Linked DNA regions of Halioglobus japonicus. The protein of the gene in region 1 binds, or shares a complex with, the protein of each later gene. Links are inferred from orthologs where the notes say so. Each region holds a gene or a part of one and is shown in the gene's direction. Other genes may lie near its edges. The genes, in order: tig and rpsG.

Region 1 (9,868 bases):
GCATTGGATAACATGTGCCTGCAGCCGCCGGAGCAGGGCATATTCGAGGTTCTGGCGTCTCCAGCAGGTGTTGAGATAGAGCGCATTGTCGACTTCGCTGACTTTGAGGTGCGGCGTGTGCGGGTCGAGACTGGTGCGCAGTGCGATCTTCCGGCACAGGAAAGCTATAGCCTGGTCATGGTTGTCGAGGGCAGGTTGGCGGTCGACGGCATGACCTTCGACCCCGAGGAGGCCTTTCTATTGCCTGCCGGGCGGCGGCTTTCGCCCCAGGTGGGCCCCCTGATTCTCTTGCAGGCACTACCGCGTTGATGAGCGGTTGAACCGGTGCTGTCTTTGTGGCAGAATCTGCGCCCTTGCGAGACCTCCAATTACCGCCCCTGCGGCGTTTTTCTTTCCTAATAATCAATTAGTTAGGTGCAGAAAGCTGCAGCGGATTCTAGGTATTGGCCCCACACCCGGGGCAGAGGGGCTTACGCGCGGAAGTGGTGGAATTGGTAGACACGCTAGATTTAGGTTCTAGTGCAGCAATGTGTGGGGGTTCAAGTCCCCCCTTCCGCACCATATTTTTGGCAGGTGCCGCCTCGGAAAAGAGGCGGGCACCACAGACTTTTCGATTTATGAGGAAATACCATGCAGGTTTCTATTGAGACGACTTCCGGCCTGGAGCGTCGCCTGACAGTTGGCGTACCCGCCGAGCGCGTTGACGCAGAAGTGGTTACCCGCCTGAAAAAGGCAGCAAAAAACGTGCGTTTGCCCGGCTTCCGCCCCGGCAAAGTGCCCATGAAGGTCATGCAGCAGCGCTTTGGTGCGGGTGTGCGCCAGGAAGTATTGGGCGAAGTCATGAGCCAGTCCTTCCAGGAAGCTGTGGTACAGGAACAACTGCGCCCTGCCGGGCAGCCCAGCATCGAGCCCAAGTCGCTCGAAGCCGGTAAAGACCTCGAGTACGTGGCGACGTTTGAAGTATTCCCCGACGTTGAAGTGGCCGAGCTCGGCGGCTTTGATGTAGAGCGCCCGGTCGCTGAAGTCAAAGACGAAGACGTGAACGAGATCATCGAAGTATTCCGCAAGCAGCAGGGCAGCTGGACTGACGTCGAGCGTCCCGCAGCGTTGGAAGACAAGGTCATCATTGATTTCGCCGGCACCAAGGACGGCGAGGCGTTTGAGGGCGGTAGCGCTGAGGGCTCTGAGCTGGAGCTGGGTTCCGGCCGCATGATCCCCGGGTTCGAAGACGGTATCGTGGGTATGTCTGCCGGCGAAGAGAAGACGCTCGAGCTGACCTTCCCCGAGGACTACCACAGCGAAGACCTGAAAGGTGCGGCAGTTGAATTCAAGGTCACTGTGCAGAACGTTCAGGAAATGTCCCCCGCCGAGCTCGATGAAGAGCTGTTCGCCAAGTACGGCGTAGAAGAGGGCGGTGAAGAGCAGTTCCGCAAGGAAGTGGGCGAGAACATGACCCGCGAACTGAAGAACGCCATCGAATCCAAGGTCAAGCAGCAGGTTATGGATGCGGTTATCGATGCTCACGATGCCCTGGAAATCCCCCAGGCGCTGATTGCTCAGGAAGTCGATGCGCTGCGCAACCAGATGTTCCAGCAGTTCGGCGGTGCCGCAGGCCAGGATCTCGACCTGAAATCCCTGCTGCCTGACGATATGTTCACCGAAAATGCCGAGAAGCGCGTCAAGCTGGGTCTGCTGCTGTCTGAGCTGATTAACAAGTTCGAGCTGAAGGCAGACGGTGACAAAGTCCGCGCCACCATTGAGGAAATGGCCTCTACCTACCAGGAGCCTGAAGAGGTGATCAACTGGTACTACTCGAACCAGGAGCAGCTGGCGACGGTTGAATCCAAAGTTCTTGAAGACCAGGTGGTTGAAAAACTCCTCGAGAGTGCCAAGATAGTGGATAAGGAGTGCAGTTATCAGGAAGCAATCGCACCTGCCGAGCAGGGCGAAGAGGAAGCCTGATACCGTATCTCCCGCCGGGCGGTGGGCCATCTGACGCCGCCGCCCGTATACACCACAGAAGAAATACTAGGGACGATGAGCTATGCCATTTCAGCCAGACGGGCGCAATTCTCAAGACATTAACAACCTGGGCCTGGTGCCTATGGTGGTGGAGCAAACCTCTCGCGGGGAGCGCTCATTCGACATCTACTCCCGCCTGCTGAAAGAGCGCGTTATCTTTGCCGTAGGTCCTGTTGAGGACCAGATGGCCAACCTGATCGTGGCCCAACTCTTGTTCCTTGAGTCGGAAAACCCCGACAAAGACATTCACCTCTACATCAACTCTCCCGGCGGCAGTGTGACCGCGGGTTTGTCGATCTACGACACCATGCAGTTCATTAAGCCCGACGTGTCGACCATGTGTATTGGTCAGGCAGCGTCTATGGGGGCTTTTCTGCTCTGCGGTGGTGCCAAGGGCAAGCGTTATTGCCTCCCTAACGCCCGCACCATGATTCACCAGCCCTCCGGCGGTGCTCAGGGGCAGGCCACTGACATCGAGATCCAGGCCAAGGAAATTCTGATCATTCGCCAGAAGCTCAATGAGCTGATGGCAGGGCATACGGGACAGCCGCTTGAGGTCATCGAGCGCGATACTGAGCGCGATCGCTTCATGAACGCCCACGAAAGCATGGAATACGGCCTGATTGACGAGGTTGTGACCAGCCGCGGCGGTGCTTCGGAATAGGCTACAGAACCTGTCCAAAGCACCTAACAGGGCTTGCAATAATCGCTAAAAAACATCATCTTACAGTCTCCGGAGACGGAGACTTTCCATATATTGTGTATAGGGCGTCTTAATGAGCGACGAAACTACCACTTCTGGCGATGACAGCGGCAAACTGCTGTATTGCTCCTTCTGCGGCAAGAGCCAGCACGAAGTACGCAAACTGATCGCTGGTCCGTCGGTATTTATCTGCGACGAGTGCGTCGACCTCTGTAATGACATCATCCGTGAGGAGGTGCAGGAAAGCAGCGGTGACGGCCAGCAGGACCACCTCCCGGTACCCCAGGAAATCAAGGCCATCCTGGATGAATACGTGATCGGCCAGCAGCGCGCCAAAAAAGTGCTGTCGGTGGCGGTCTATAACCACTATAAGCGTCTACGTCACGGCCAGGGCCGCGGCGACGACGTGGAACTTGGCAAGAGTAATATCCTCCTGGTCGGCCCCACTGGATCGGGCAAGACACTTCTGGCGGAAACGCTGGCGCGCTTGCTAGATGTGCCCTTTACCATCGCCGACGCCACCACGCTCACTGAAGCTGGCTATGTCGGTGAGGATGTTGAGAACATCATCCAGAAGCTGCTGCAGAAGTGCGACTATGATGTGGAGAAGGCCCAGGTAGGTATTGTCTACATCGATGAAATCGACAAGATTTCCCGCAAGTCGGACAATCCTTCAATTACCCGTGACGTTTCCGGTGAAGGCGTACAGCAAGCGCTGCTCAAGCTGATCGAAGGTACGGTGGCTTCGGTGCCGCCCCAGGGTGGACGCAAGCATCCCCAACAGGAGTTCCTACAGGTCGACACTTCCAACATCCTGTTCATCTGTGGCGGTGCTTTTGCCGGCCTGGACAAGGTGATCCGCAATCGTTCTGAGAAGGGTGGCATCGGCTTCAGCGCCGAGGTCAAGAGCAAGGACGAGACCAGTAACGTCGGCGAGCTGCTGTTTGAGCTCGAGCCGGAAGATCTCGTCCAGTACGGCCTTATCCCTGAATTTGTGGGCCGTCTGCCCGTGATTGCAACGCTTGAGGAACTCGATTCCGATGCGCTGGTCCAAATCCTCACGGAACCCAAAAACTCCCTCACAAAGCAGTACAGCAAGCTGTTTGAAATGGAAGGGGTTGAAGTGGACTTCCGCGAAGACGGTCTGCGGGCTGTGGCTGAAAAAGCCATGGAGCGCAAAACCGGCGCGCGGGGCCTGCGATCCATCCTCGAAGGCGTTTTGCTGGATTCCATGTACAACATTCCCTCACGGGATGATGTCAGCAAAGTTGTCATCGACGAATCTGTGATTCGCGGCGACTCCGAGCCTCTGCTGGTCTACCAGAACAGCGAACCTGCGGCTCGAGCCGCATCCACAGAAGAATAAACAAGCTGGTAGCCCGGCGCAGCCGGGCTACACTTGCTAGCGGGTGCTTGTATTTTCGGACCGTGCCCCCATATCCGGAAGACAAGGCCTTAAACCCCGCCCAACCCGGAGATAGTTATGGGTTTTCCCTCAGCAATTGAACTCCCCCTGTTACCCCTGCGCGATGTGGTCGTATATCCGCACATGGTATTACCGCTATTCGTCGGCCGGGAGAAGTCTATCGAGGCGTTGGAAGACGCCATGGCCAACGACAAGCAGGTGCTTTTGGTCGCCCAGCGCAATGCCGCAGACGACAACCCTGGCGCCGAGGATATTTACCAGATTGGTACCGTATCCAACATTCTGCAGCTGCTGAAGCTTCCCGACGGCACCATTAAGGTGCTGGTGGAAGGTGGCTATCGCGCCTCCGTTGAAGCGGTGGAAGAGGGCGACAACTTCGCCGTAGCCCAGGTCCAGGAAATCGTCAGCGATGACATCCCCGACGCCGAAGTCGAGGGCCTGCTGCGTTCCACCAACACCCAGTTTGAGAAATACGTCAACCTCAGCAAGAAAGTTCCCTCCGAGGTGCTGACGTCCCTGACCGGCATCGATGAGCCCGGTCGCCTGGCTGACACCATTGCGGCCCACATGAGCGTCGATCTGGAAGAGAAGCAACGCATTCTTGAGATCGCAGATATCAAGACGCGCCTCGAGCACCTGATGGGCCTGATGGAAGCGGAAATCGACCTGTTCCAGGTGGAGAAACGCATTCGCGGCCGCGTTAAGAAGCAGATGGAGAAGAGCCAGCGCGAGTACTACCTGAATGAGCAGATGAAAGCGATTCAGAAAGAACTCGGCGAGATGGACGAAGCGCCAAACGAGCTCGACGAACTCCAGACCCGTATTGACGAAGCCAAGATGCCTGCCGAGGCCAAAGAAAAAGCCGAAGCGGAACTGGGCAAGCTGAAAATGATGTCGCCCATGTCTGCCGAGGCATCGGTGGTGCGCAGCTACATCGACTGGATGGTAAGCGTGCCCTGGGCCAAGCGCAGCAAGGTCAAGCACGACTTGAAGCGCGCCACCAAGATTCTCGATGAGGATCACTATGGGCTCGACGAGGTAAAAGACCGGATTATCGAGTACCTGGCGGTCCAAAAGCGAGTGCGCAAGGTCAAAGGCCCCGTGCTGTGCCTGGTAGGACCTCCCGGTGTGGGTAAGACATCGCTGGGCGAGTCCATTGCCCGGGCGACGAATCGCAAGTTTGTGCGCATGGCCCTGGGCGGTGTGCGCGACGAAGCGGAAATCCGCGGCCATCGCCGGACGTATATCGGTTCCATGCCGGGTAAATTACTCCAGAAAATGGCCAAGTCCGGCGTCAAGAACCCGCTGTTCCTGCTCGACGAGATCGACAAAATGGGCATGGATCACCGCGGCGACCCCGCTTCAGCTATGCTTGAGGTGCTCGATCCAGAGCAGAACCACGCGTTCAACGACCACTACCTGGAGGTCGATTACGATCTCTCGGATGTGATGTTCGTCTGCACATCGAACACCATGAACATCCCCGGTCCATTGCTCGACCGTATGGAAGTGATCAGGATTCCCGGTTATACCGAGGATGAAAAGCTCAATATTGCCGAGCGCTACCTGATTCCCAAACAGCTGAAGCTGAACGGACTGAAGAAAAGCGAGATCACCCTGGATGATGGCGCGGTCATTGACATCATTCGCTACTACACCCGCGAGGCCGGCGTGCGTTCCCTGGAGCGTGAGATCGCCAAGGTCTGCCGTAAGATGGTCAAGGCCATTACCCTCGAGGAGATGGAGAGCGGCAGTCAGGTGACCGCTGAAATGCTGCCGGATCTGCTGGGCGTACGGAAGTACAACTACGGGATCGCCGAGGAAGAGAACAAGATTGGTCAGGTGACAGGTCTGGCCTGGACATCGGTCGGCGGCGAGCTGTTGACCATCGAAGCGGTAGCGGTCACCGGTAAGGGCCGTCACGTGAAGACCGGTTCCCTGGGTGATGTGATGCAGGAGTCGATTCAGGCGGCCAACACTGTGGTGCGCAGTCGCTCCCAGTTTGTTGGTATTCCTGCGGACTACCACGAAAAGCACGATGTACATATCCACGTGCCCGAAGGCGCTACGCCCAAGGATGGCCCCAGTGCGGGTATCGCCATGTGCACCGCCCTGGTCTCCGTGTTGACGGATATTCCGGTGCGCGCCGATGTGGCCATGACCGGTGAAATCACGCTTCGCGGAGAAGTCCTGCCGATCGGTGGCCTGAAAGAGAAACTGTTGGCAGCCCGCCGCGGTGGTATCAAGACGGTTATTATCCCGAAAGAGAATGAGCGCGACCTCAAAGAGGTGCCGGATAACATCAAAGCGCATCTGAATATCAAGGCGGTGAAATGGATTGATGAAGTGCTTTCCATGGCCCTGGAGACAATGCCCGAGCCGCTGAGTGATGAGGACTACCTTGCCAGTACCGCTGCCGCGACCAAGGAAGCGACCGACGAGGAAAAAAATCGCATAAATACGCACTAGCAGCGGGCTTTTTCGTTGACCGGGATTCCCGCTCTGTTATAAAGTCGTGCGTCTGATCACCACCCCCGAAACCTAAGCGCAGCAAGGGTTTCGGGCAAATGACAGCAAACCGAATTCGAACGCCCCCCCGGGCTAAAAGACTAAAATTTCACCTGACTAAAATTCCAAGGGGATAAGTGTGAACAAGACTGAACTGATTGATGCAATTGCCGCTGCAGCGGACCTGCCCAAAGCTTCTGCCGGCCGCGCGCTGGACGCTGTTGTAGACAGCATCACTGAAGCACTCGCCAAAGGCGACCAGGTCTCTCTGGTAGGCTTCGGCACCTTCGCCGTTAAGCATCGCGCAGCCCGCACAGGCCGCAACCCGCAGACCGGCGCCACCATCGAAATCAAAGCTTCCAACGTCCCCGGCTTCAAAGCTGGCAAGGCGCTCAAGGATGCCGTTAACTCGTAAGTCCTGTTAGTCGGCCCGCGCTAACGCATCGGGCTACTGGCGAGACAAAAAGGCGCACTCAACGGTGCGCTTTTTTTTTAGTCCCCCGAGAGAGAAACCATGCTTCAAGATATTCGGGCAAACGCCCAGGGCACCGTCTCCAAGATTATCGTCGGCGTTATTGTCGCTGCCTTCGCCCTGTTTGGGGTGGAGTCGATTTTGCTCAGCGGCGGCAGTGGTGGCGTTGCTGAGGTCAACGGCGAAGAGATCAGTCCGCAGGAAGTACAGCAGGCTGTCACCAACCAAAAGCGGCGCCTGATTGCCATGATGGGCGACAACCTCGATCCTACATTGCTCGACGATCAATTGATCCAGGGCCAGGTGATGGAAGGGCTAATCCAGCGCAAGCTGATGGTGCAGGCGGCAGAGGGCCTGGGTCTGACGATTTCCGATCGCCAGCTGGGCACCATTATTGGTGAGATGGAGCAATTCCAGGTGGGCGGTCAGTTCTCGCCTGAGTTGTATCGCGGCACCTTGTCGGACGCCGGATACACGCCACTGTCTTTCAAGGCCACACTGTCGGATGACCTCATTGTTGGTCAGGCTCGTGCCGGACTCGCAGGCAGTGAGTTTGCGACACCTGCTGAACTGGCGCTCAATGCGCGCCTGGCGGGTGAGCAGCGTGATATTCGCTTCATGACCATCCCCCTGGCGGAGTTCAAGGCTGAAGTGACTGTCGCCGAGGCCGATATTGCGGCCTACTACGAGGCAAACAGCCAGCAATTCCTGTCTGAGGAGTCCGTGGATATCGATTTCATTGAACTGCGCGCCGAAGATTTCCGCGAGCCGGTGGATGACACCGCGCTGCAGGATGCCTACCAGGAAGAGCTGCAGGCCAGCCAGTATCAGACCGAGAGTGGCGTAGCACACATTCTGTTCGAACAGCGCGATGACGAGAGCGCTGAAGACTGGGCGGCCCGGGTCGCCGAGGCGCAGAGCAAGCTGGCAGAAGGCACCGATTTCGGCGAAGTCGCCCAGACATACTCGGACGATATTGGCTCGGCCAACTTTGGTGGCGATCTCGGTTACACCGCTGGCGAAGCGTTCCCCGCGGAAATGGAGCAGGCCATTGCTGCACTTGAAGTCGGCCAGGTATCCGAGCCGGTACAGACTGAGGCAGGTATTCATATCATCAAGGTCACCGATCGCCGTGAAGGTGAACCACCGAGTTTCGAACAGTTGCGCCCGGACCTCGAAGAGCGCGTTGCCATGGCCGATGCGCGGATCGAGCTGATGCGTACCGTAGAGACCCTCAAGGATCTGGCGTTTAACGCCGAGGACCTGGGTTCCCCTGCCGGGGAGCTTGAGCTGGAAGTCGAGCAGGCTGCGGGCGTCACCCGAACCTCGCAGGACGAATTGTTCAGCAATGCCCAGCTGATCTCGGCAGCCTTTTCTGACGACGTACTGAATGCCGGCTACAACAGTGAAGTTATCGAACTCAGCCCGGAACACTGGGTCGTGCTGCGTGTGAACACGTACAACGAGGCAGCAGTCATGCCAATGGAAGCTGTCAGTGAGCAAATTGTTGCCCTGATTTCCGCCGAGCGGGCCCGTGAGGCAGTCAGCGCCGCCGCGGAAGCAGCGGTTGCCGGCCTGCGAGATGGCGCATCGGTGGAAGAGCTGGCCAATGCAGAAGGTTATGAGTGGCAGGTAGAGCTGGGTGCCCATCGGCGCAACCTTGTCGTCCCCCAGGAAGTGCTGGGTAGCGCGTTCGGCCTTGCCGCGCCCGCTGAAGGCCAAAGCAGCATTGACTACGTATTAAGTGTGACCGGTGATGCGCTGGTCTATGAACTTGACCGTGTTAATGAAGGTGATCTCGGCCGCATGCCGCAGGCCGAACAAACGGCGTTGCGCCAGCAGATGAATGGCGAAGCAGGGCAGCTGCTGGACGCTGAATACCAACAGGGTAAGCGCGCCAGCGCTGACATAACCGTAATCTAAGGATAACCATGGCCAAGCAAATTCTTACCCTTAACGCGATCTCGGTTAAGGGTCTGGAAAGACTGCCGCGGGAAGACTACGAAGTCGCCAGCGAGTTCGCGCATCCCGATGCGATTCTGCTGCGCTCCCACAAGTTGAAGTCCGAGGATATCCCGGATTCAGTGCTCGCCATCGGCCGCGCCGGTGCCGGCACCAACAACGTGCCTGTGGCTGACTGCAGCAAGCGCGGCATCCCCGTGTTCAATGCACCGGGCGCCAATGCCAATGCCGTGAAAGAATTGGTCGCGGTAGGCCTGTTGCTGGGCTCGCGTGGCATCGTCGAAGGTATCGACTATGTCGCAACCCTGGCCAACACGACAGACAAGGCGGAACTGAACAAGACACTCGAGGCCCATAAGAAGGAATTCAAGGGCAGTGAGCTGGTCGGCAAGACCCTGGGCGTTGTGGGCCTCGGTGCTATTGGCTCCATGGTGGCCGAGATGGCGCTCACTATGGGCATGGACGTGATCGGCTACGACCCTGCGCTGTCGGTAGAGGCCGCCTGGCGCCTGTCCAGCCAGGTACAGCGCGCAGATACACTGTCGGCGCTGTTTGCCAAGTGTGATTACATTTCTCTGCATTTGCCGGTACTCGATTCCACACGCGGTCTGATAAACGCAGAGCTCTTGGCGGCCATGCGTGAAGGCGCCTGCCTGTTGAATTTTGCTCGCCAGGAAATTGTCGACGAAGACGCCTTGCTCGCGGCGCTGGAGAGCGGCCCGCTGCGCAAGTATATCGCCGATTTCCCGTCACCGGGCCTGATCGGTCGCGACGA
Region 2 (9,939 bases), 1.3 Mb from region 1 along the record:
TAACTTCGGCAACCACCTCGTCTGCCACGTTCTGCGGGCAGGGCATGTAGTGGCTGAACTCCATGGAGAACTGGCCACGGCCGGAAGTGATGGTGCGCAGGTGGCCGATGTAGCCGAACATCTCTGACAGAGGTACGTCTGCCTTGATGCGTACGCCAGTGGCGCCTGCGTCCTGGTCTTTGATCATGCCGCGACGACGGTTCAGGTCACCGATAACGTCACCTACGTGATCGTCTGGAGTGAACACGTCAACCTTCATGATGGGCTCGATCAGCTGAGCGCCGGCCTTGGGCATGGACTGGCGGAATGCGCCCTTCGCTGCCAGTTCAAAGGCAATGGCCGAGGAGTCAACTGCGTGGAAGCCACCGTCGTACAGCTCGATTTCAACGTCAAGAACGGGGAAGCCGGCAATCGGGCCTTCGTCCATCATGACCTTGAAGCCCTTCTCAATGGCAGGGAAGAATTCCTTCGGTACGTTACCGCCCACAACAGTGGAGGTGAAGGAGAAGCCGTCGCCAGGCGCAGCGGGCTTGATGCGGTAGTCGATCTTACCGAACTGACCGGAACCACCAGACTGCTTCTTGTGCGTGTAGGAATCTTCGATTTCCTGGGTGATGGTTTCGCGGTAGGCCACCTGAGGCTTACCAACTTCCAACTCAACGCCGTAGGTACGCTTGAGGATGTCGACTTTAACGTCCAGGTGCAGCTCGCCCATGCCCCTGAGGATGGTTTCACCGGAGTCTTCGTCGGTTTCAACGCGGAAGGAGGGGTCTTCTGCAACCATTTTACCGATCGCAATACCCATTTTCTCGGCACCGCCCTTGTCTTTCGGAGCAACCGCGATGGAGATAACGGGCTCGGGGAAGACCATGGCTTCCAGGGTGCAGGGGTTCTTCTGGTCACACAGGGTGTGGCCGGTCTGAACGTTCTTCATACCGACAATCGCCAGAATGTCGCCTGCCTGGGCAGAGTCGAGTTCGTTGCGGTCGTTGGCGTGCATTTCCACCATACGGCCAATACGCTCGGTCTTACCGGTAGCGGAGTTGAGGATGGTGTCACCCTTGTTCAGTACGCCGGAGTAGATACGCACGAAGGTCAGGGCGCCGAAACGGTCGTCCATGATCTTGAACGCCAGGGCGCGCAGGGGCTCTTCCGGATCAACGGTCGCGAATTCACCAGTGGGCTCACCTTCTTCGTCGGTCAGCGGCTGGGGGTCTACCTCGGTGGGGCTGGGCAGGTAGTCAACAACGGCGTCCAGTACCAGCTGTACACCTTTGTTCTTGAACGCGGAGCCACAGTAAGTGGGGAAGAAGTCCAGCTTGCGAGTACCTTCTCGGATGCAGCGCTTGATGTCTTCCATGGAGGGCTCGTTGCCTTCCAGGTATTGTTCCATCAGCTCGTCGTCCTGCTCAACGGCAGTTTCAATCAGCTTCTCGCGCCACTCTTCAACGTCGTCGGCCATGTCGGCGGGAACGTCGGTGATTTCGAAGTTCTCGGGGTTGTCGTTATCGGCCCAGACGTGCGCCTTGCGGGTCAGCAGATCGACAACGCCGATGAAGCCGTCTTCGCGGCCGATGGGCAGAACCATGACCAGCGGGTTGGCACCCAGTACGTCTTCTACCTGCTTAACAACGCGGTAGAAGTCTGCACCGATACGGTCCAGCTTGTTCACAAAGATCAGGCGGGATACTTCAGATTCGTTCGCGTAGCGCCAGTTGGTCTCGGACTGGGGCTCAACACCACCGGAGCCACAGAATACGCCAACACCACCGTCGAGTACTTTCAGGGAGCGGTAAACTTCTACGGTGAAGTCAACGTGTCCTGGGGTGTCAATGATGTTTAGGCGGTGATCTTTCCAGAAACAGGTGGTTGCTGCAGACTGAATGGTAATACCACGCTCCTGCTCCTGTTCCATGAAGTCAGTGGTCGCAGCACCGTCGTGTACTTCACCGGTCTTGTGAATCTTACCGGTGAGCTTCAGGATGCGCTCGGTAGTGGTGGTTTTACCCGCGTCAACGTGGGCGAAAATACCAATATTTCTGTAAAGGGATAAGTCAGACATTGGGTCTCTCAATCGTTCAAAGTTTGGCCAGAAAAAATTGTGGCGGATAGTACATGAAAAAGGCCTGTTTGGGGAGCAAAAAACACCCAAATTTCTCCCGCCGGGGCCAGGTATATGGGGACGATTTGTTGTTGACTCAAGGTGGGGCCATCTATAGAATGCCGCCTCCTCATTTTTGGGGTGGTTTCCTGTGGCCTTTTATTAAGGTTTTGCAGGTTATCCGGTCCAGAGCTGGGGAAATGGCCATAAGGCCATGAAATACAACATTTTTTGGAGTTCTATCTGAATGGCAACGATCAACCAATTGGTTCGTAAGCCCAGGAAGCGCAAAGTAGAAAAGAGCGACGTACCTGCCCTGCAAAGCTGCCCGCAGCGCCGCGGTGTTTGTACTCGTGTTTACACTACCACGCCGAAGAAGCCGAACTCTGCACTGCGTAAAGTATGTCGTGTACGCCTGACCAACGGTTACGAGGTTTCCTCTTACATCGGTGGTGAGGGTCACAACCTGCAGGAGCACAGTGTAGTTCTGATTCGCGGTGGTCGTGTAAAGGACCTTCCCGGTGTGCGTTATCACACCGTGCGTGGCAGCCTGGACACCTCCGGCGTAGCCGACCGTCGTAACGGTCGCTCGAAGTACGGTGCCAAGCGTCCCAAGTAAGTCCTGAAGCGTAAGCTGGCTTATATATAGATGTAAGTAAGGCCGAACCCCTGCCTCCCCCGCATTTGTGGCAGGTCGGTGTTCGGGTAACCCTGAAGAGAGAGAGGCTAATATGCCCAGAAGAAGAGTAGTCGCCAAGCGCGAAGTACTGCCCGATCCTAAGTTCGGGAACGTGACTTTGGCGAAATTCATGAACCACGTAATGATCAGTGGTAAGAAATCCGTCGCAGAGACCATCGTTTACGGTGCTCTGGACATTGTTCAGGAAAAACTGAACAAGGATCCCCTCGAAGCATTCGACGAAGCGCTGGAAAACATCGCGCCCATGGTAGAGGTTAAGTCTCGCCGTGTGGGTGGTGCTACCTACCAGGTGCCCGTGGAAGTACGTCCCGCCCGTCGTGTGGCTCTGTCCATGCGCTGGTTGGTTGAGTACGCTCGCGGCCGCGGTGAGAAGTCCATGCGCCAGCGTCTTGCCGGCGAGATCATCGACGCATCCCAGGGCAAAGGTAATGCCGTGAAGAAGCGTGAAGATGTTCACCGCATGGCTGAAGCGAACAAGGCATTCTCGCACTACCGCTTCTAATCACCACCTTTTTCCGAGGAAAGCAGCGTGGCACGTCAAACGCCTATTAACAGATACCGAAATATCGGTATCTGTGCACACGTGGACGCGGGTAAAACCACGACCACCGAACGTGTTCTTTTCTATACAGGCCTGTCCCACAAGATTGGTGAGGTGCACGATGGTGCAGCCACCATGGACTGGATGGAGCAGGAGCAGGAGCGGGGTATTACCATTACCTCCGCGGCTACCACCTGTTTCTGGAAAGGCATGGACGCGCAGTTCGACCAGCACCGCATTAACATCATCGACACCCCCGGACACGTGGACTTCACCATTGAGGTGGAGCGTTCCCTGCGTGTTCTGGACGGTGCCGTGGTAGTGCTGTGTGGGTCATCCGGTGTGCAGCCCCAGACCGAAACCGTCTGGCGCCAGGCGAACAAGTACGAAGTGCCGCGCATGGTGTTCGTCAATAAGATGGACCGTGCCGGCGCCGATTTCATGAGCGTGGTAGATCAGCTGAAGGAGCGCCTTGGCGCCAACGCTGTGCCGCTGCAAATGACCATCGGCGCCGAGGACGAATTCAAGGGCGTGGTAGACCTGATCGAGAACAAGGCCATTCTTTGGAGTGAAGCCGATCAGGGCATGTCCTTTGAATACGCCGATGTGCCCGAAGACCTGGTTGACCAGGTAGAGGAAATGCGTGAGTTCATGGTGGAGGCAGCTGCCGAGGCCAGCGACGAGCTCACCGAGAAGTACCTCGAAGAGGGCGAGCTTTCCAAGGAAGAAATCAAGCAGGGCATTCGCGCCCGCACCCTGGCCAATGAGATCGTGCCCGTACTGGGCGGCTCGGCCTTCAAGAACAAGGGTGTGCAGGCGGTACTGGATGCCGTGATCGAATTTATGCCTTCTCCCACCGAGGTGAAGGCGATCGAAGGGCACTTGCTGGACAAGGACGAAACCCCTGCGACGCGCGAAGCGGACGACAACGCTCCCTTTGCCTCGCTGGCGTTCAAAATTGCCACCGACCCCTTCGTGGGCACCCTGACATTCTTTCGCGTTTACTCCGGCAAGTTGGAATCCGGCACTGCCGTGTACAACTCTGTCAAAGAGAAGAAAGAACGCGTTGGCCGGATGGTGCAGATGCACTCCAACAGCCGTGAAGAGATCAAGGAAGTGCTGGCGGGCGATATCGCCGCCGCAGTGGGCCTCAAGGATGTCACCACCGGTGACACCCTTTGTGATCCCGACAGCCCCATTGTGCTGGAGCGCATGGAATTCCCCGAGCCGGTAATTTCGGTGGCGGTGGAGCCCCGTTCCAAGCCCGATCAGGAAAAGATGGGCGTTGCCCTGGGCAAGCTGGCCCAGGAAGATCCGTCCTTCCGGGTCAAGACAGATGAAGAAACCGGCCAGACAATTATTTCTGGTATGGGTGAACTGCACCTGGACATTATTGTCGACCGTATGCGTCGCGAGTTCAGTGTAGAGGCCAATATCGGTAAGCCCCAGGTGGCCTACCGCGAGGCGATCCGCAACACTGCGGAAATCGAAGGCAAGTTTGTACGCCAGTCCGGCGGCCGCGGCCAGTACGGCCATGTATGGGTCAAGTTTGAGCCCGCAGAGGACGAGACCGCAGAAGGCCTGGAATTCGTCAACGAGATTGTTGGCGGCATCGTGCCCCGGGAGTACATTCCCGCGGTACAGAAGGGTATCGAAGAGCAGATGCAGAACGGTGTTCTGGCTGGCTACCCCCTGCTGGGCCTGAAGGCCACCCTGTACGACGGTTCCTTCCACGATGTGGACTCTAACGAAATGGCGTTCAAGATTGCCGCAAGCATGGCGACCAAGAAGCTCGCTAGCGAGGGCGGCGCAGTACTGCTCGAACCCGTTATGGCCGTAGAAGTGGTGACGCCTGAAGAGAACATGGGTGATGTGGTTGGCGATCTTAATCGTCGCCGCGGCCTGATTGGTGGCATGGACGAAAATCCCTCAGGTAAGGTGATTAACGCCGAGGTACCGCTGGCAGAGATGTTCGGTTACGCGACCGACCTGCGCAGCGCAACCCAGGGTCGTGCGACCTACACCATGGAATTTTCGAAATACGCAGAGGCCCCCGCGAGTGTGGCAGATGCGATTGTTTCAAAGTACGCGTAATCGGGGACAGACCCCAATTTCGCTGTTTTAAATTGGGGTCTGACTCCGATTGAGTAGGATTTTTTGACTGGGTGGAGTGATCCTCTGCCCACATTTTAAAGAGGAGCCTGGTAATGGCAAAAGAAACGTTTGAACGTACTAAGCCCCACGTAAACGTGGGCACCATCGGTCACGTTGACCACGGTAAAACTACCCTGACAGCGGCCCTGACCCGCGTATGCTCCGAAGTATGGGGCGGCGACGCGGTAGCCTTCGACGGTATCGACAACGCACCTGAAGAGAAAGAGCGTGGCATCACCATCGCGACTTCTCACGTTGAGTACGACTCTCCGATTCGTCACTACGCGCACGTTGACTGTCCCGGACACGCTGACTACGTGAAGAACATGATTACCGGTGCTGCGCAGATGGACGGCGCGATCCTGGTTTGTGGTGCTACTGATGGCCCCATGCCCCAGACTCGTGAGCACATCCTGCTGTCTCGTCAGGTAGGCGTACCTTACATCGTTGTATTCCTGAACAAGGCTGACCTGCTCGCAGAAGACTGTGGCGGCGCCGACACCGAAGAATACGAAGAGATGAAAGAGCTGGTTGAAATGGAGCTGCGTGAGCTGCTGGACCAGTACGAATTCCCCGGTGACGACACTCCGATCATCTGTGGTTCCGCGCTGATGGCGCTGAACGGCGAAGACGAGAACGAGCTGGGCACCACTGCCGTTAAGACCCTGGTAGAGACTCTGGATTCTTACATCCCTGAGCCCGAGCGTGCCGTTGACGGTGCCTTCCTGATGCCGGTTGAAGACGTATTCTCCATCTCCGGTCGCGGTACCGTAGTAACTGGCCGTGTTGAGCGTGGCATCATCAAGGTTGGTGAAGAGATCGAGATCGTTGGTATCAAGGACACTCAGACCACTACCTGTACTGGTGTTGAGATGTTCCGCAAGCTGCTGGACGAAGGTCGTGCGGGTGAGAACGTAGGTATTCTGCTGCGTGGCACCAAGCGTGACGAAGTTGAGCGTGGCCAGGTGCTGTCCAAGCCCGGTTCTGTAAACCCTCACACCAAGTTTGAAGCTGAGGTTTACATTCTGTCCAAGGAAGAAGGCGGTCGTCACACGCCTTTCTTTAAGGGCTACCGTCCGCAGTTCTACTTCCGTACTACTGACGTAACCGGTGCATGTGAACTGCCCGAAGGCGTTGAGATGGTAATGCCTGGTGACAACGTACAGATGGTTGCCACTCTGATCGCTCCGATTGCGATGGAAGATGGCCTGCGCTTCGCGATCCGCGAAGGTGGTCGTACTGTTGGCGCTGGTGTTGTAGCCAAGATCATCGAGTAATCGATATCGCGTCTGCCCTTGCCTTACGGTGAGGGCCTTAAAGAGCCCGGCCTTTGTGTCGGGCTTTATTGTTTTGGTTTTGGCTAATCTATCCGCCACGGAACTGGCGAGGAGATTGCGTCACGACCACAAGCTCAGCTCCGATGGCTGCGGCCGGGGCGCAACTCAGAGTGGGATTGCTGCGCAATCCTCAAGCACTCAGCCCGGAAAGCCCTCCGCCCTCTCCGCTGAGCTTATGCATGGCCTGATGGTGACATAATTTTCTCGCCAGCGCCGTGGCTCGATTCCGGTTTTAACTTCATGATCAAAGATGTCGAATTGAGATGGGGTATTTGCGATTAAGCCCAACTTGGGAAATGCGCTTGCTGCAAATCGGGATTTGAGTGGTATAGCTGTGAAGAGTGGGCTTGGCAAAGCGGTTTATCGGAGCGGCCGAAAAGAGGGCCGGGAGTGGCGTAAGCTCTTCCGAAATCGTCGGGAGGCATGGATGCCGGACGCCGAAGCGTCCCATGGATGGGCTTGCAGCGGTTTCGGAAGAGCTTACGCCGCTCCCGAACCGCATAGTCAGAACTAACCCGATAAAACTCAGGCCAACAGCGAGTCGATATCTTTCTCAATATCAGCAGGCTTGGTCGTCGGCGCATAACGCTTAACAACGTTGCCTTCGGCGTCTACAAGGAACTTGGTGAAGTTCCATTTGATATTCTTGGTCAGCAACCCCGGGGCTTCATCCTTGAGGTGCTTGAACAACGGGTCAGCCCCGGAGCCATTCACTTCAATCTTGCCCATCATGGGAAACGAAACGCCATAGTTGAGCTGGCAGAATTCCTGAATCTCATCGTTGCTGCCAGGGTCCTGCTTGCCGAACTGGTTACAGGGGAAGCCGATAACGGATACGCCTTTGTCTTTGTACTTTTCATAGAGCTCTTCAAGCCCCGCGAACTGAGGCGTGAAGCCGCACTTGGAAGCCGTGTTCACAATCAGCAGAACCTGGCCCTTGAATTCATCGAGTGGACGGTCGGTGCCGGCGGCGTTCTGCACGGTGAAGTCGAATACGGTGGTCATGGGAGGCATCCTCGCGGTTATCAGTGGTTGGGTGTCTAAAGTATCACAGAGCTATCGATACGCGAGGTAAAGCAGGACAGATCATGGACGCAGACACAAAAAAGGGGCCTTAAGGCCCCTCGATGCATTTATGCGAGGTTTACGCGGGCTGCATCTGCGCCTGTAGCTGAATTTCCTTCATGAGGAGCTCCATGCGCTTGCGCTGCATCTTCAGCGAGTATTCCAGCTCCTTGAACTTGGTGCGCAAGGTGGCTGTTTCCCATTTCTGCTGCAGGCGGGCGCGCTTCTCGCCCAGGGCGCCACCCAGTTCGGCTTTCTTGGCTTCGTAGCGCTGCGCTTGCAGGGTTGTCCACTCGTTCACTGATTCAGTGAATTGCTGGTACTCGCGCTCAAGTTTGTCTCGCAGCGTGTCAGAGCTCTCGGTCTCGTCCAACTGGGCGCGGGCGCGCTTGAACTGAGTGTCGAGCATGGCGCGCTGAATTTTAATCTCGGGTACGCGCACCAGCTTGCTGGCCAGGCCCACGCGTGAGCAGCCGTTAATCAGCCACTTGGTGGGATCCCACTGCCACCAGCGAATGCCATTGCGGTAGTCCGTTTGGAAGATGTGGTGGTAGTTGTGGTAGCCCTCGCCGTAGGTGAGGAACGCCAGGAAACCATTGTCGCGGGCGCTGTTGGTCTCGGTATATGGGCGCGTGCCCCAGAAGTGCGCGAGCGAATTGATGAAGAAGGTAACGTGGTGGTTGACGATCAATCGGAACAGGCCGACCAGCAACAGCGTGCCGATGACGTCGCCCAGGTATAGGCCCAGCAGCAGCGGCAAGCCCACGTTCATAAAGGTAGTGAGCGCCACGTAGTGGTTGTGCTGGAACATGACCACGGAATCGCGCTGCAGGTCCTTGGCGTTGCTGAAGTCCTGCTCGTTGGTGCGGTACTCGCGCAGCATCCAGCCCATGTGGCTGAACCACAAGCCGCGGCCCGCGGAGTAGGGGTCTTGTTCATTGTCATCCACGTGACGGTGGTGACGGCGGTGATCGGAAGCCCAGATCAGAATGCTGTTTTGCAGTGCGCCAGCGCCCCACAGTGCGTAGAACCACTTGAGAGCCGGGTGTGCTTCGTAGGCCTTGTGGGACCACAGGCGGTGATAGCCACCGGTGATGGACATGCCGTTCAGGTAGAGGAACGCCAGTGCCCACAGCCACTGCGCCAGGCTGTAGCCGTGATAAATACCCCATGCAGGAACTGCTAACAGTGCGATCAGAGGGAGCCCGACAAACACTGCAACATTGATCTTGTCCAGCGGGGGCTTGTTGTTGGGGTTGCTCATGGCGTTGGCCTTGGCCTCAATCGAAAAAGGTCGTCTATAGTAACTTCTTTGCCGCGCAAAGTCCTAGCGGGGTCAGTATTATGCCCAACCCTTAAATCAGCCTGAATCCGGGAGTCCATGAGCAACAAGCAGGCCGTCTTTACCAGTGGATCCACCATGCGTCATGTGCTGGTGATGACCGCTGCCAGTGCGACTGGTCTGCTGACCATGTTCGGGGTGGACATGGTCGATATGTACTTTCTGACCTTGCTGGGCGAGACCGAGCTTGCGGCGGCCGTCGGCTATGCAGGGACACTGATATTCTTCCTGGTGGCGGTAAGTATCGGCTTACAGATCGCCCTCGGTGCGCTGGTGGCGCGGTCCGAGGGTGCGATGCGCCGCGATCTCGCCAGTCGCTACTGCAGCAGTGGCTTATTGTTCAGTTTCCTGGCGTCGGTGGTGATCAGCCTGCTGGGCTGGATCTGGCTGCGAGAACTGTTGCAACTTCTGGGCGCCGGGGGATCCACACTCGATTACGCGGTGAGCTACGCCAATATTCTGCTGCCGAATATGCCGGTGCTGGTACTGGGCATGAGTGCCGCAGCGGGTGTGAGAGCCGTGGGCGATGCGCGCCGTTCCATGTGGGCAACGGTGGCGGGGTCATTGGTGAATGCGGTGTTGGACCCCCTGTTTATCTTTACCTTTGGCTGGGGTCTGGAGGGCGCCGCCTGGGCGTCGGTGGTTGCGCGGTTAGTGGTATTCCTGGTGGCCTGGCACGCGATTTACCACGTGCACCGA

What was found.
Region 2: the proteins of tig (region 1) and rpsG are in contact, whole or in part, in a crystal structure (PDB 3GTY), measured with the Thermotoga maritima proteins. The link is inferred for Halioglobus japonicus from one-to-one orthologs. Residues at the interface, in WP_004081061.1 of Thermotoga maritima: Glu122, Val124, Val129, Leu130, Tyr133, Glu188, Gly259, Ile262, Tyr263, Glu266, Ser270, Glu273, Gln274, Glu277, Arg308, Gln311, Ile312, Ser315, Tyr316, Glu325, Arg329, Arg336, Leu363, Phe366, Trp367, Arg373, Leu377, Arg381, Leu384, Glu387; in WP_004081843.1 of Thermotoga maritima: Lys34, Lys52, Lys55, Glu59, Arg62, Gln63, Glu66, Asn67, Lys69, Val71, Arg95, Ala109, Lys110, Lys111, Gly112, Arg113, Pro114, Glu117, Glu121, Ile124, Ala125, Tyr127, Asn128, Asn129, Thr130, Gly131, Lys135, Asp139, Arg142, Met143.

What each region holds. Positions count from the first base shown.
Region 1 is NZ_CP019450.1:2,737,034-2,746,901, reverse strand. The notes cover bases 1-2,796. They hold tig (trigger factor), read left to right. Parts: upstream 1-630; coding sequence 631-1,962; downstream 1,963-2,796. Other genes in these bases: clpP (ATP-dependent Clp endopeptidase proteolytic subunit ClpP), read left to right, coding at 2,045-2,686; BST95_RS12920 (cupin domain-containing protein), read left to right, coding at 1-309. Outside these bases: ATP-dependent Clp protease ATP-binding subunit ClpX, read left to right, coding at 2,799-4,091; lon (endopeptidase La), read left to right, coding at 4,209-6,620; BST95_RS12890 (HU family DNA-binding protein), read left to right, coding at 6,799-7,074; BST95_RS12885 (SurA N-terminal domain-containing protein), read left to right, coding at 7,174-9,054; BST95_RS12880 (phosphoglycerate dehydrogenase), read left to right, coding at 9,063-9,868. UniProt on the Bacillus subtilis protein: Involved in protein export. Acts as a chaperone by maintaining the newly synthesized protein in an open conformation. Functions as a peptidyl-prolyl cis-trans isomerase.
Region 2 is NZ_CP019450.1:4,005,172-4,015,110, reverse strand. The notes cover bases 1,701-4,567. They hold rpsG (30S ribosomal protein S7), read left to right. Parts: upstream 1,701-2,832; coding sequence 2,833-3,303; downstream 3,304-4,567. Other genes in these bases: fusA (elongation factor G), read left to right, coding at 3,331-4,567; rpsL (30S ribosomal protein S12), read left to right, coding at 2,349-2,720; fusA (elongation factor G), read right to left, coding at 1,701-2,062. In the rest of the region: more of fusA, read right to left, coding at 1-1,700; more of fusA, read left to right, coding at 4,568-5,436; tuf (elongation factor Tu), read left to right, coding at 5,550-6,773; BST95_RS18905 (glutathione peroxidase), read right to left, coding at 7,359-7,838; BST95_RS18900 (fatty acid desaturase), read right to left, coding at 7,978-9,162; BST95_RS18895 (MATE family efflux transporter), read left to right, coding at 9,280-9,939.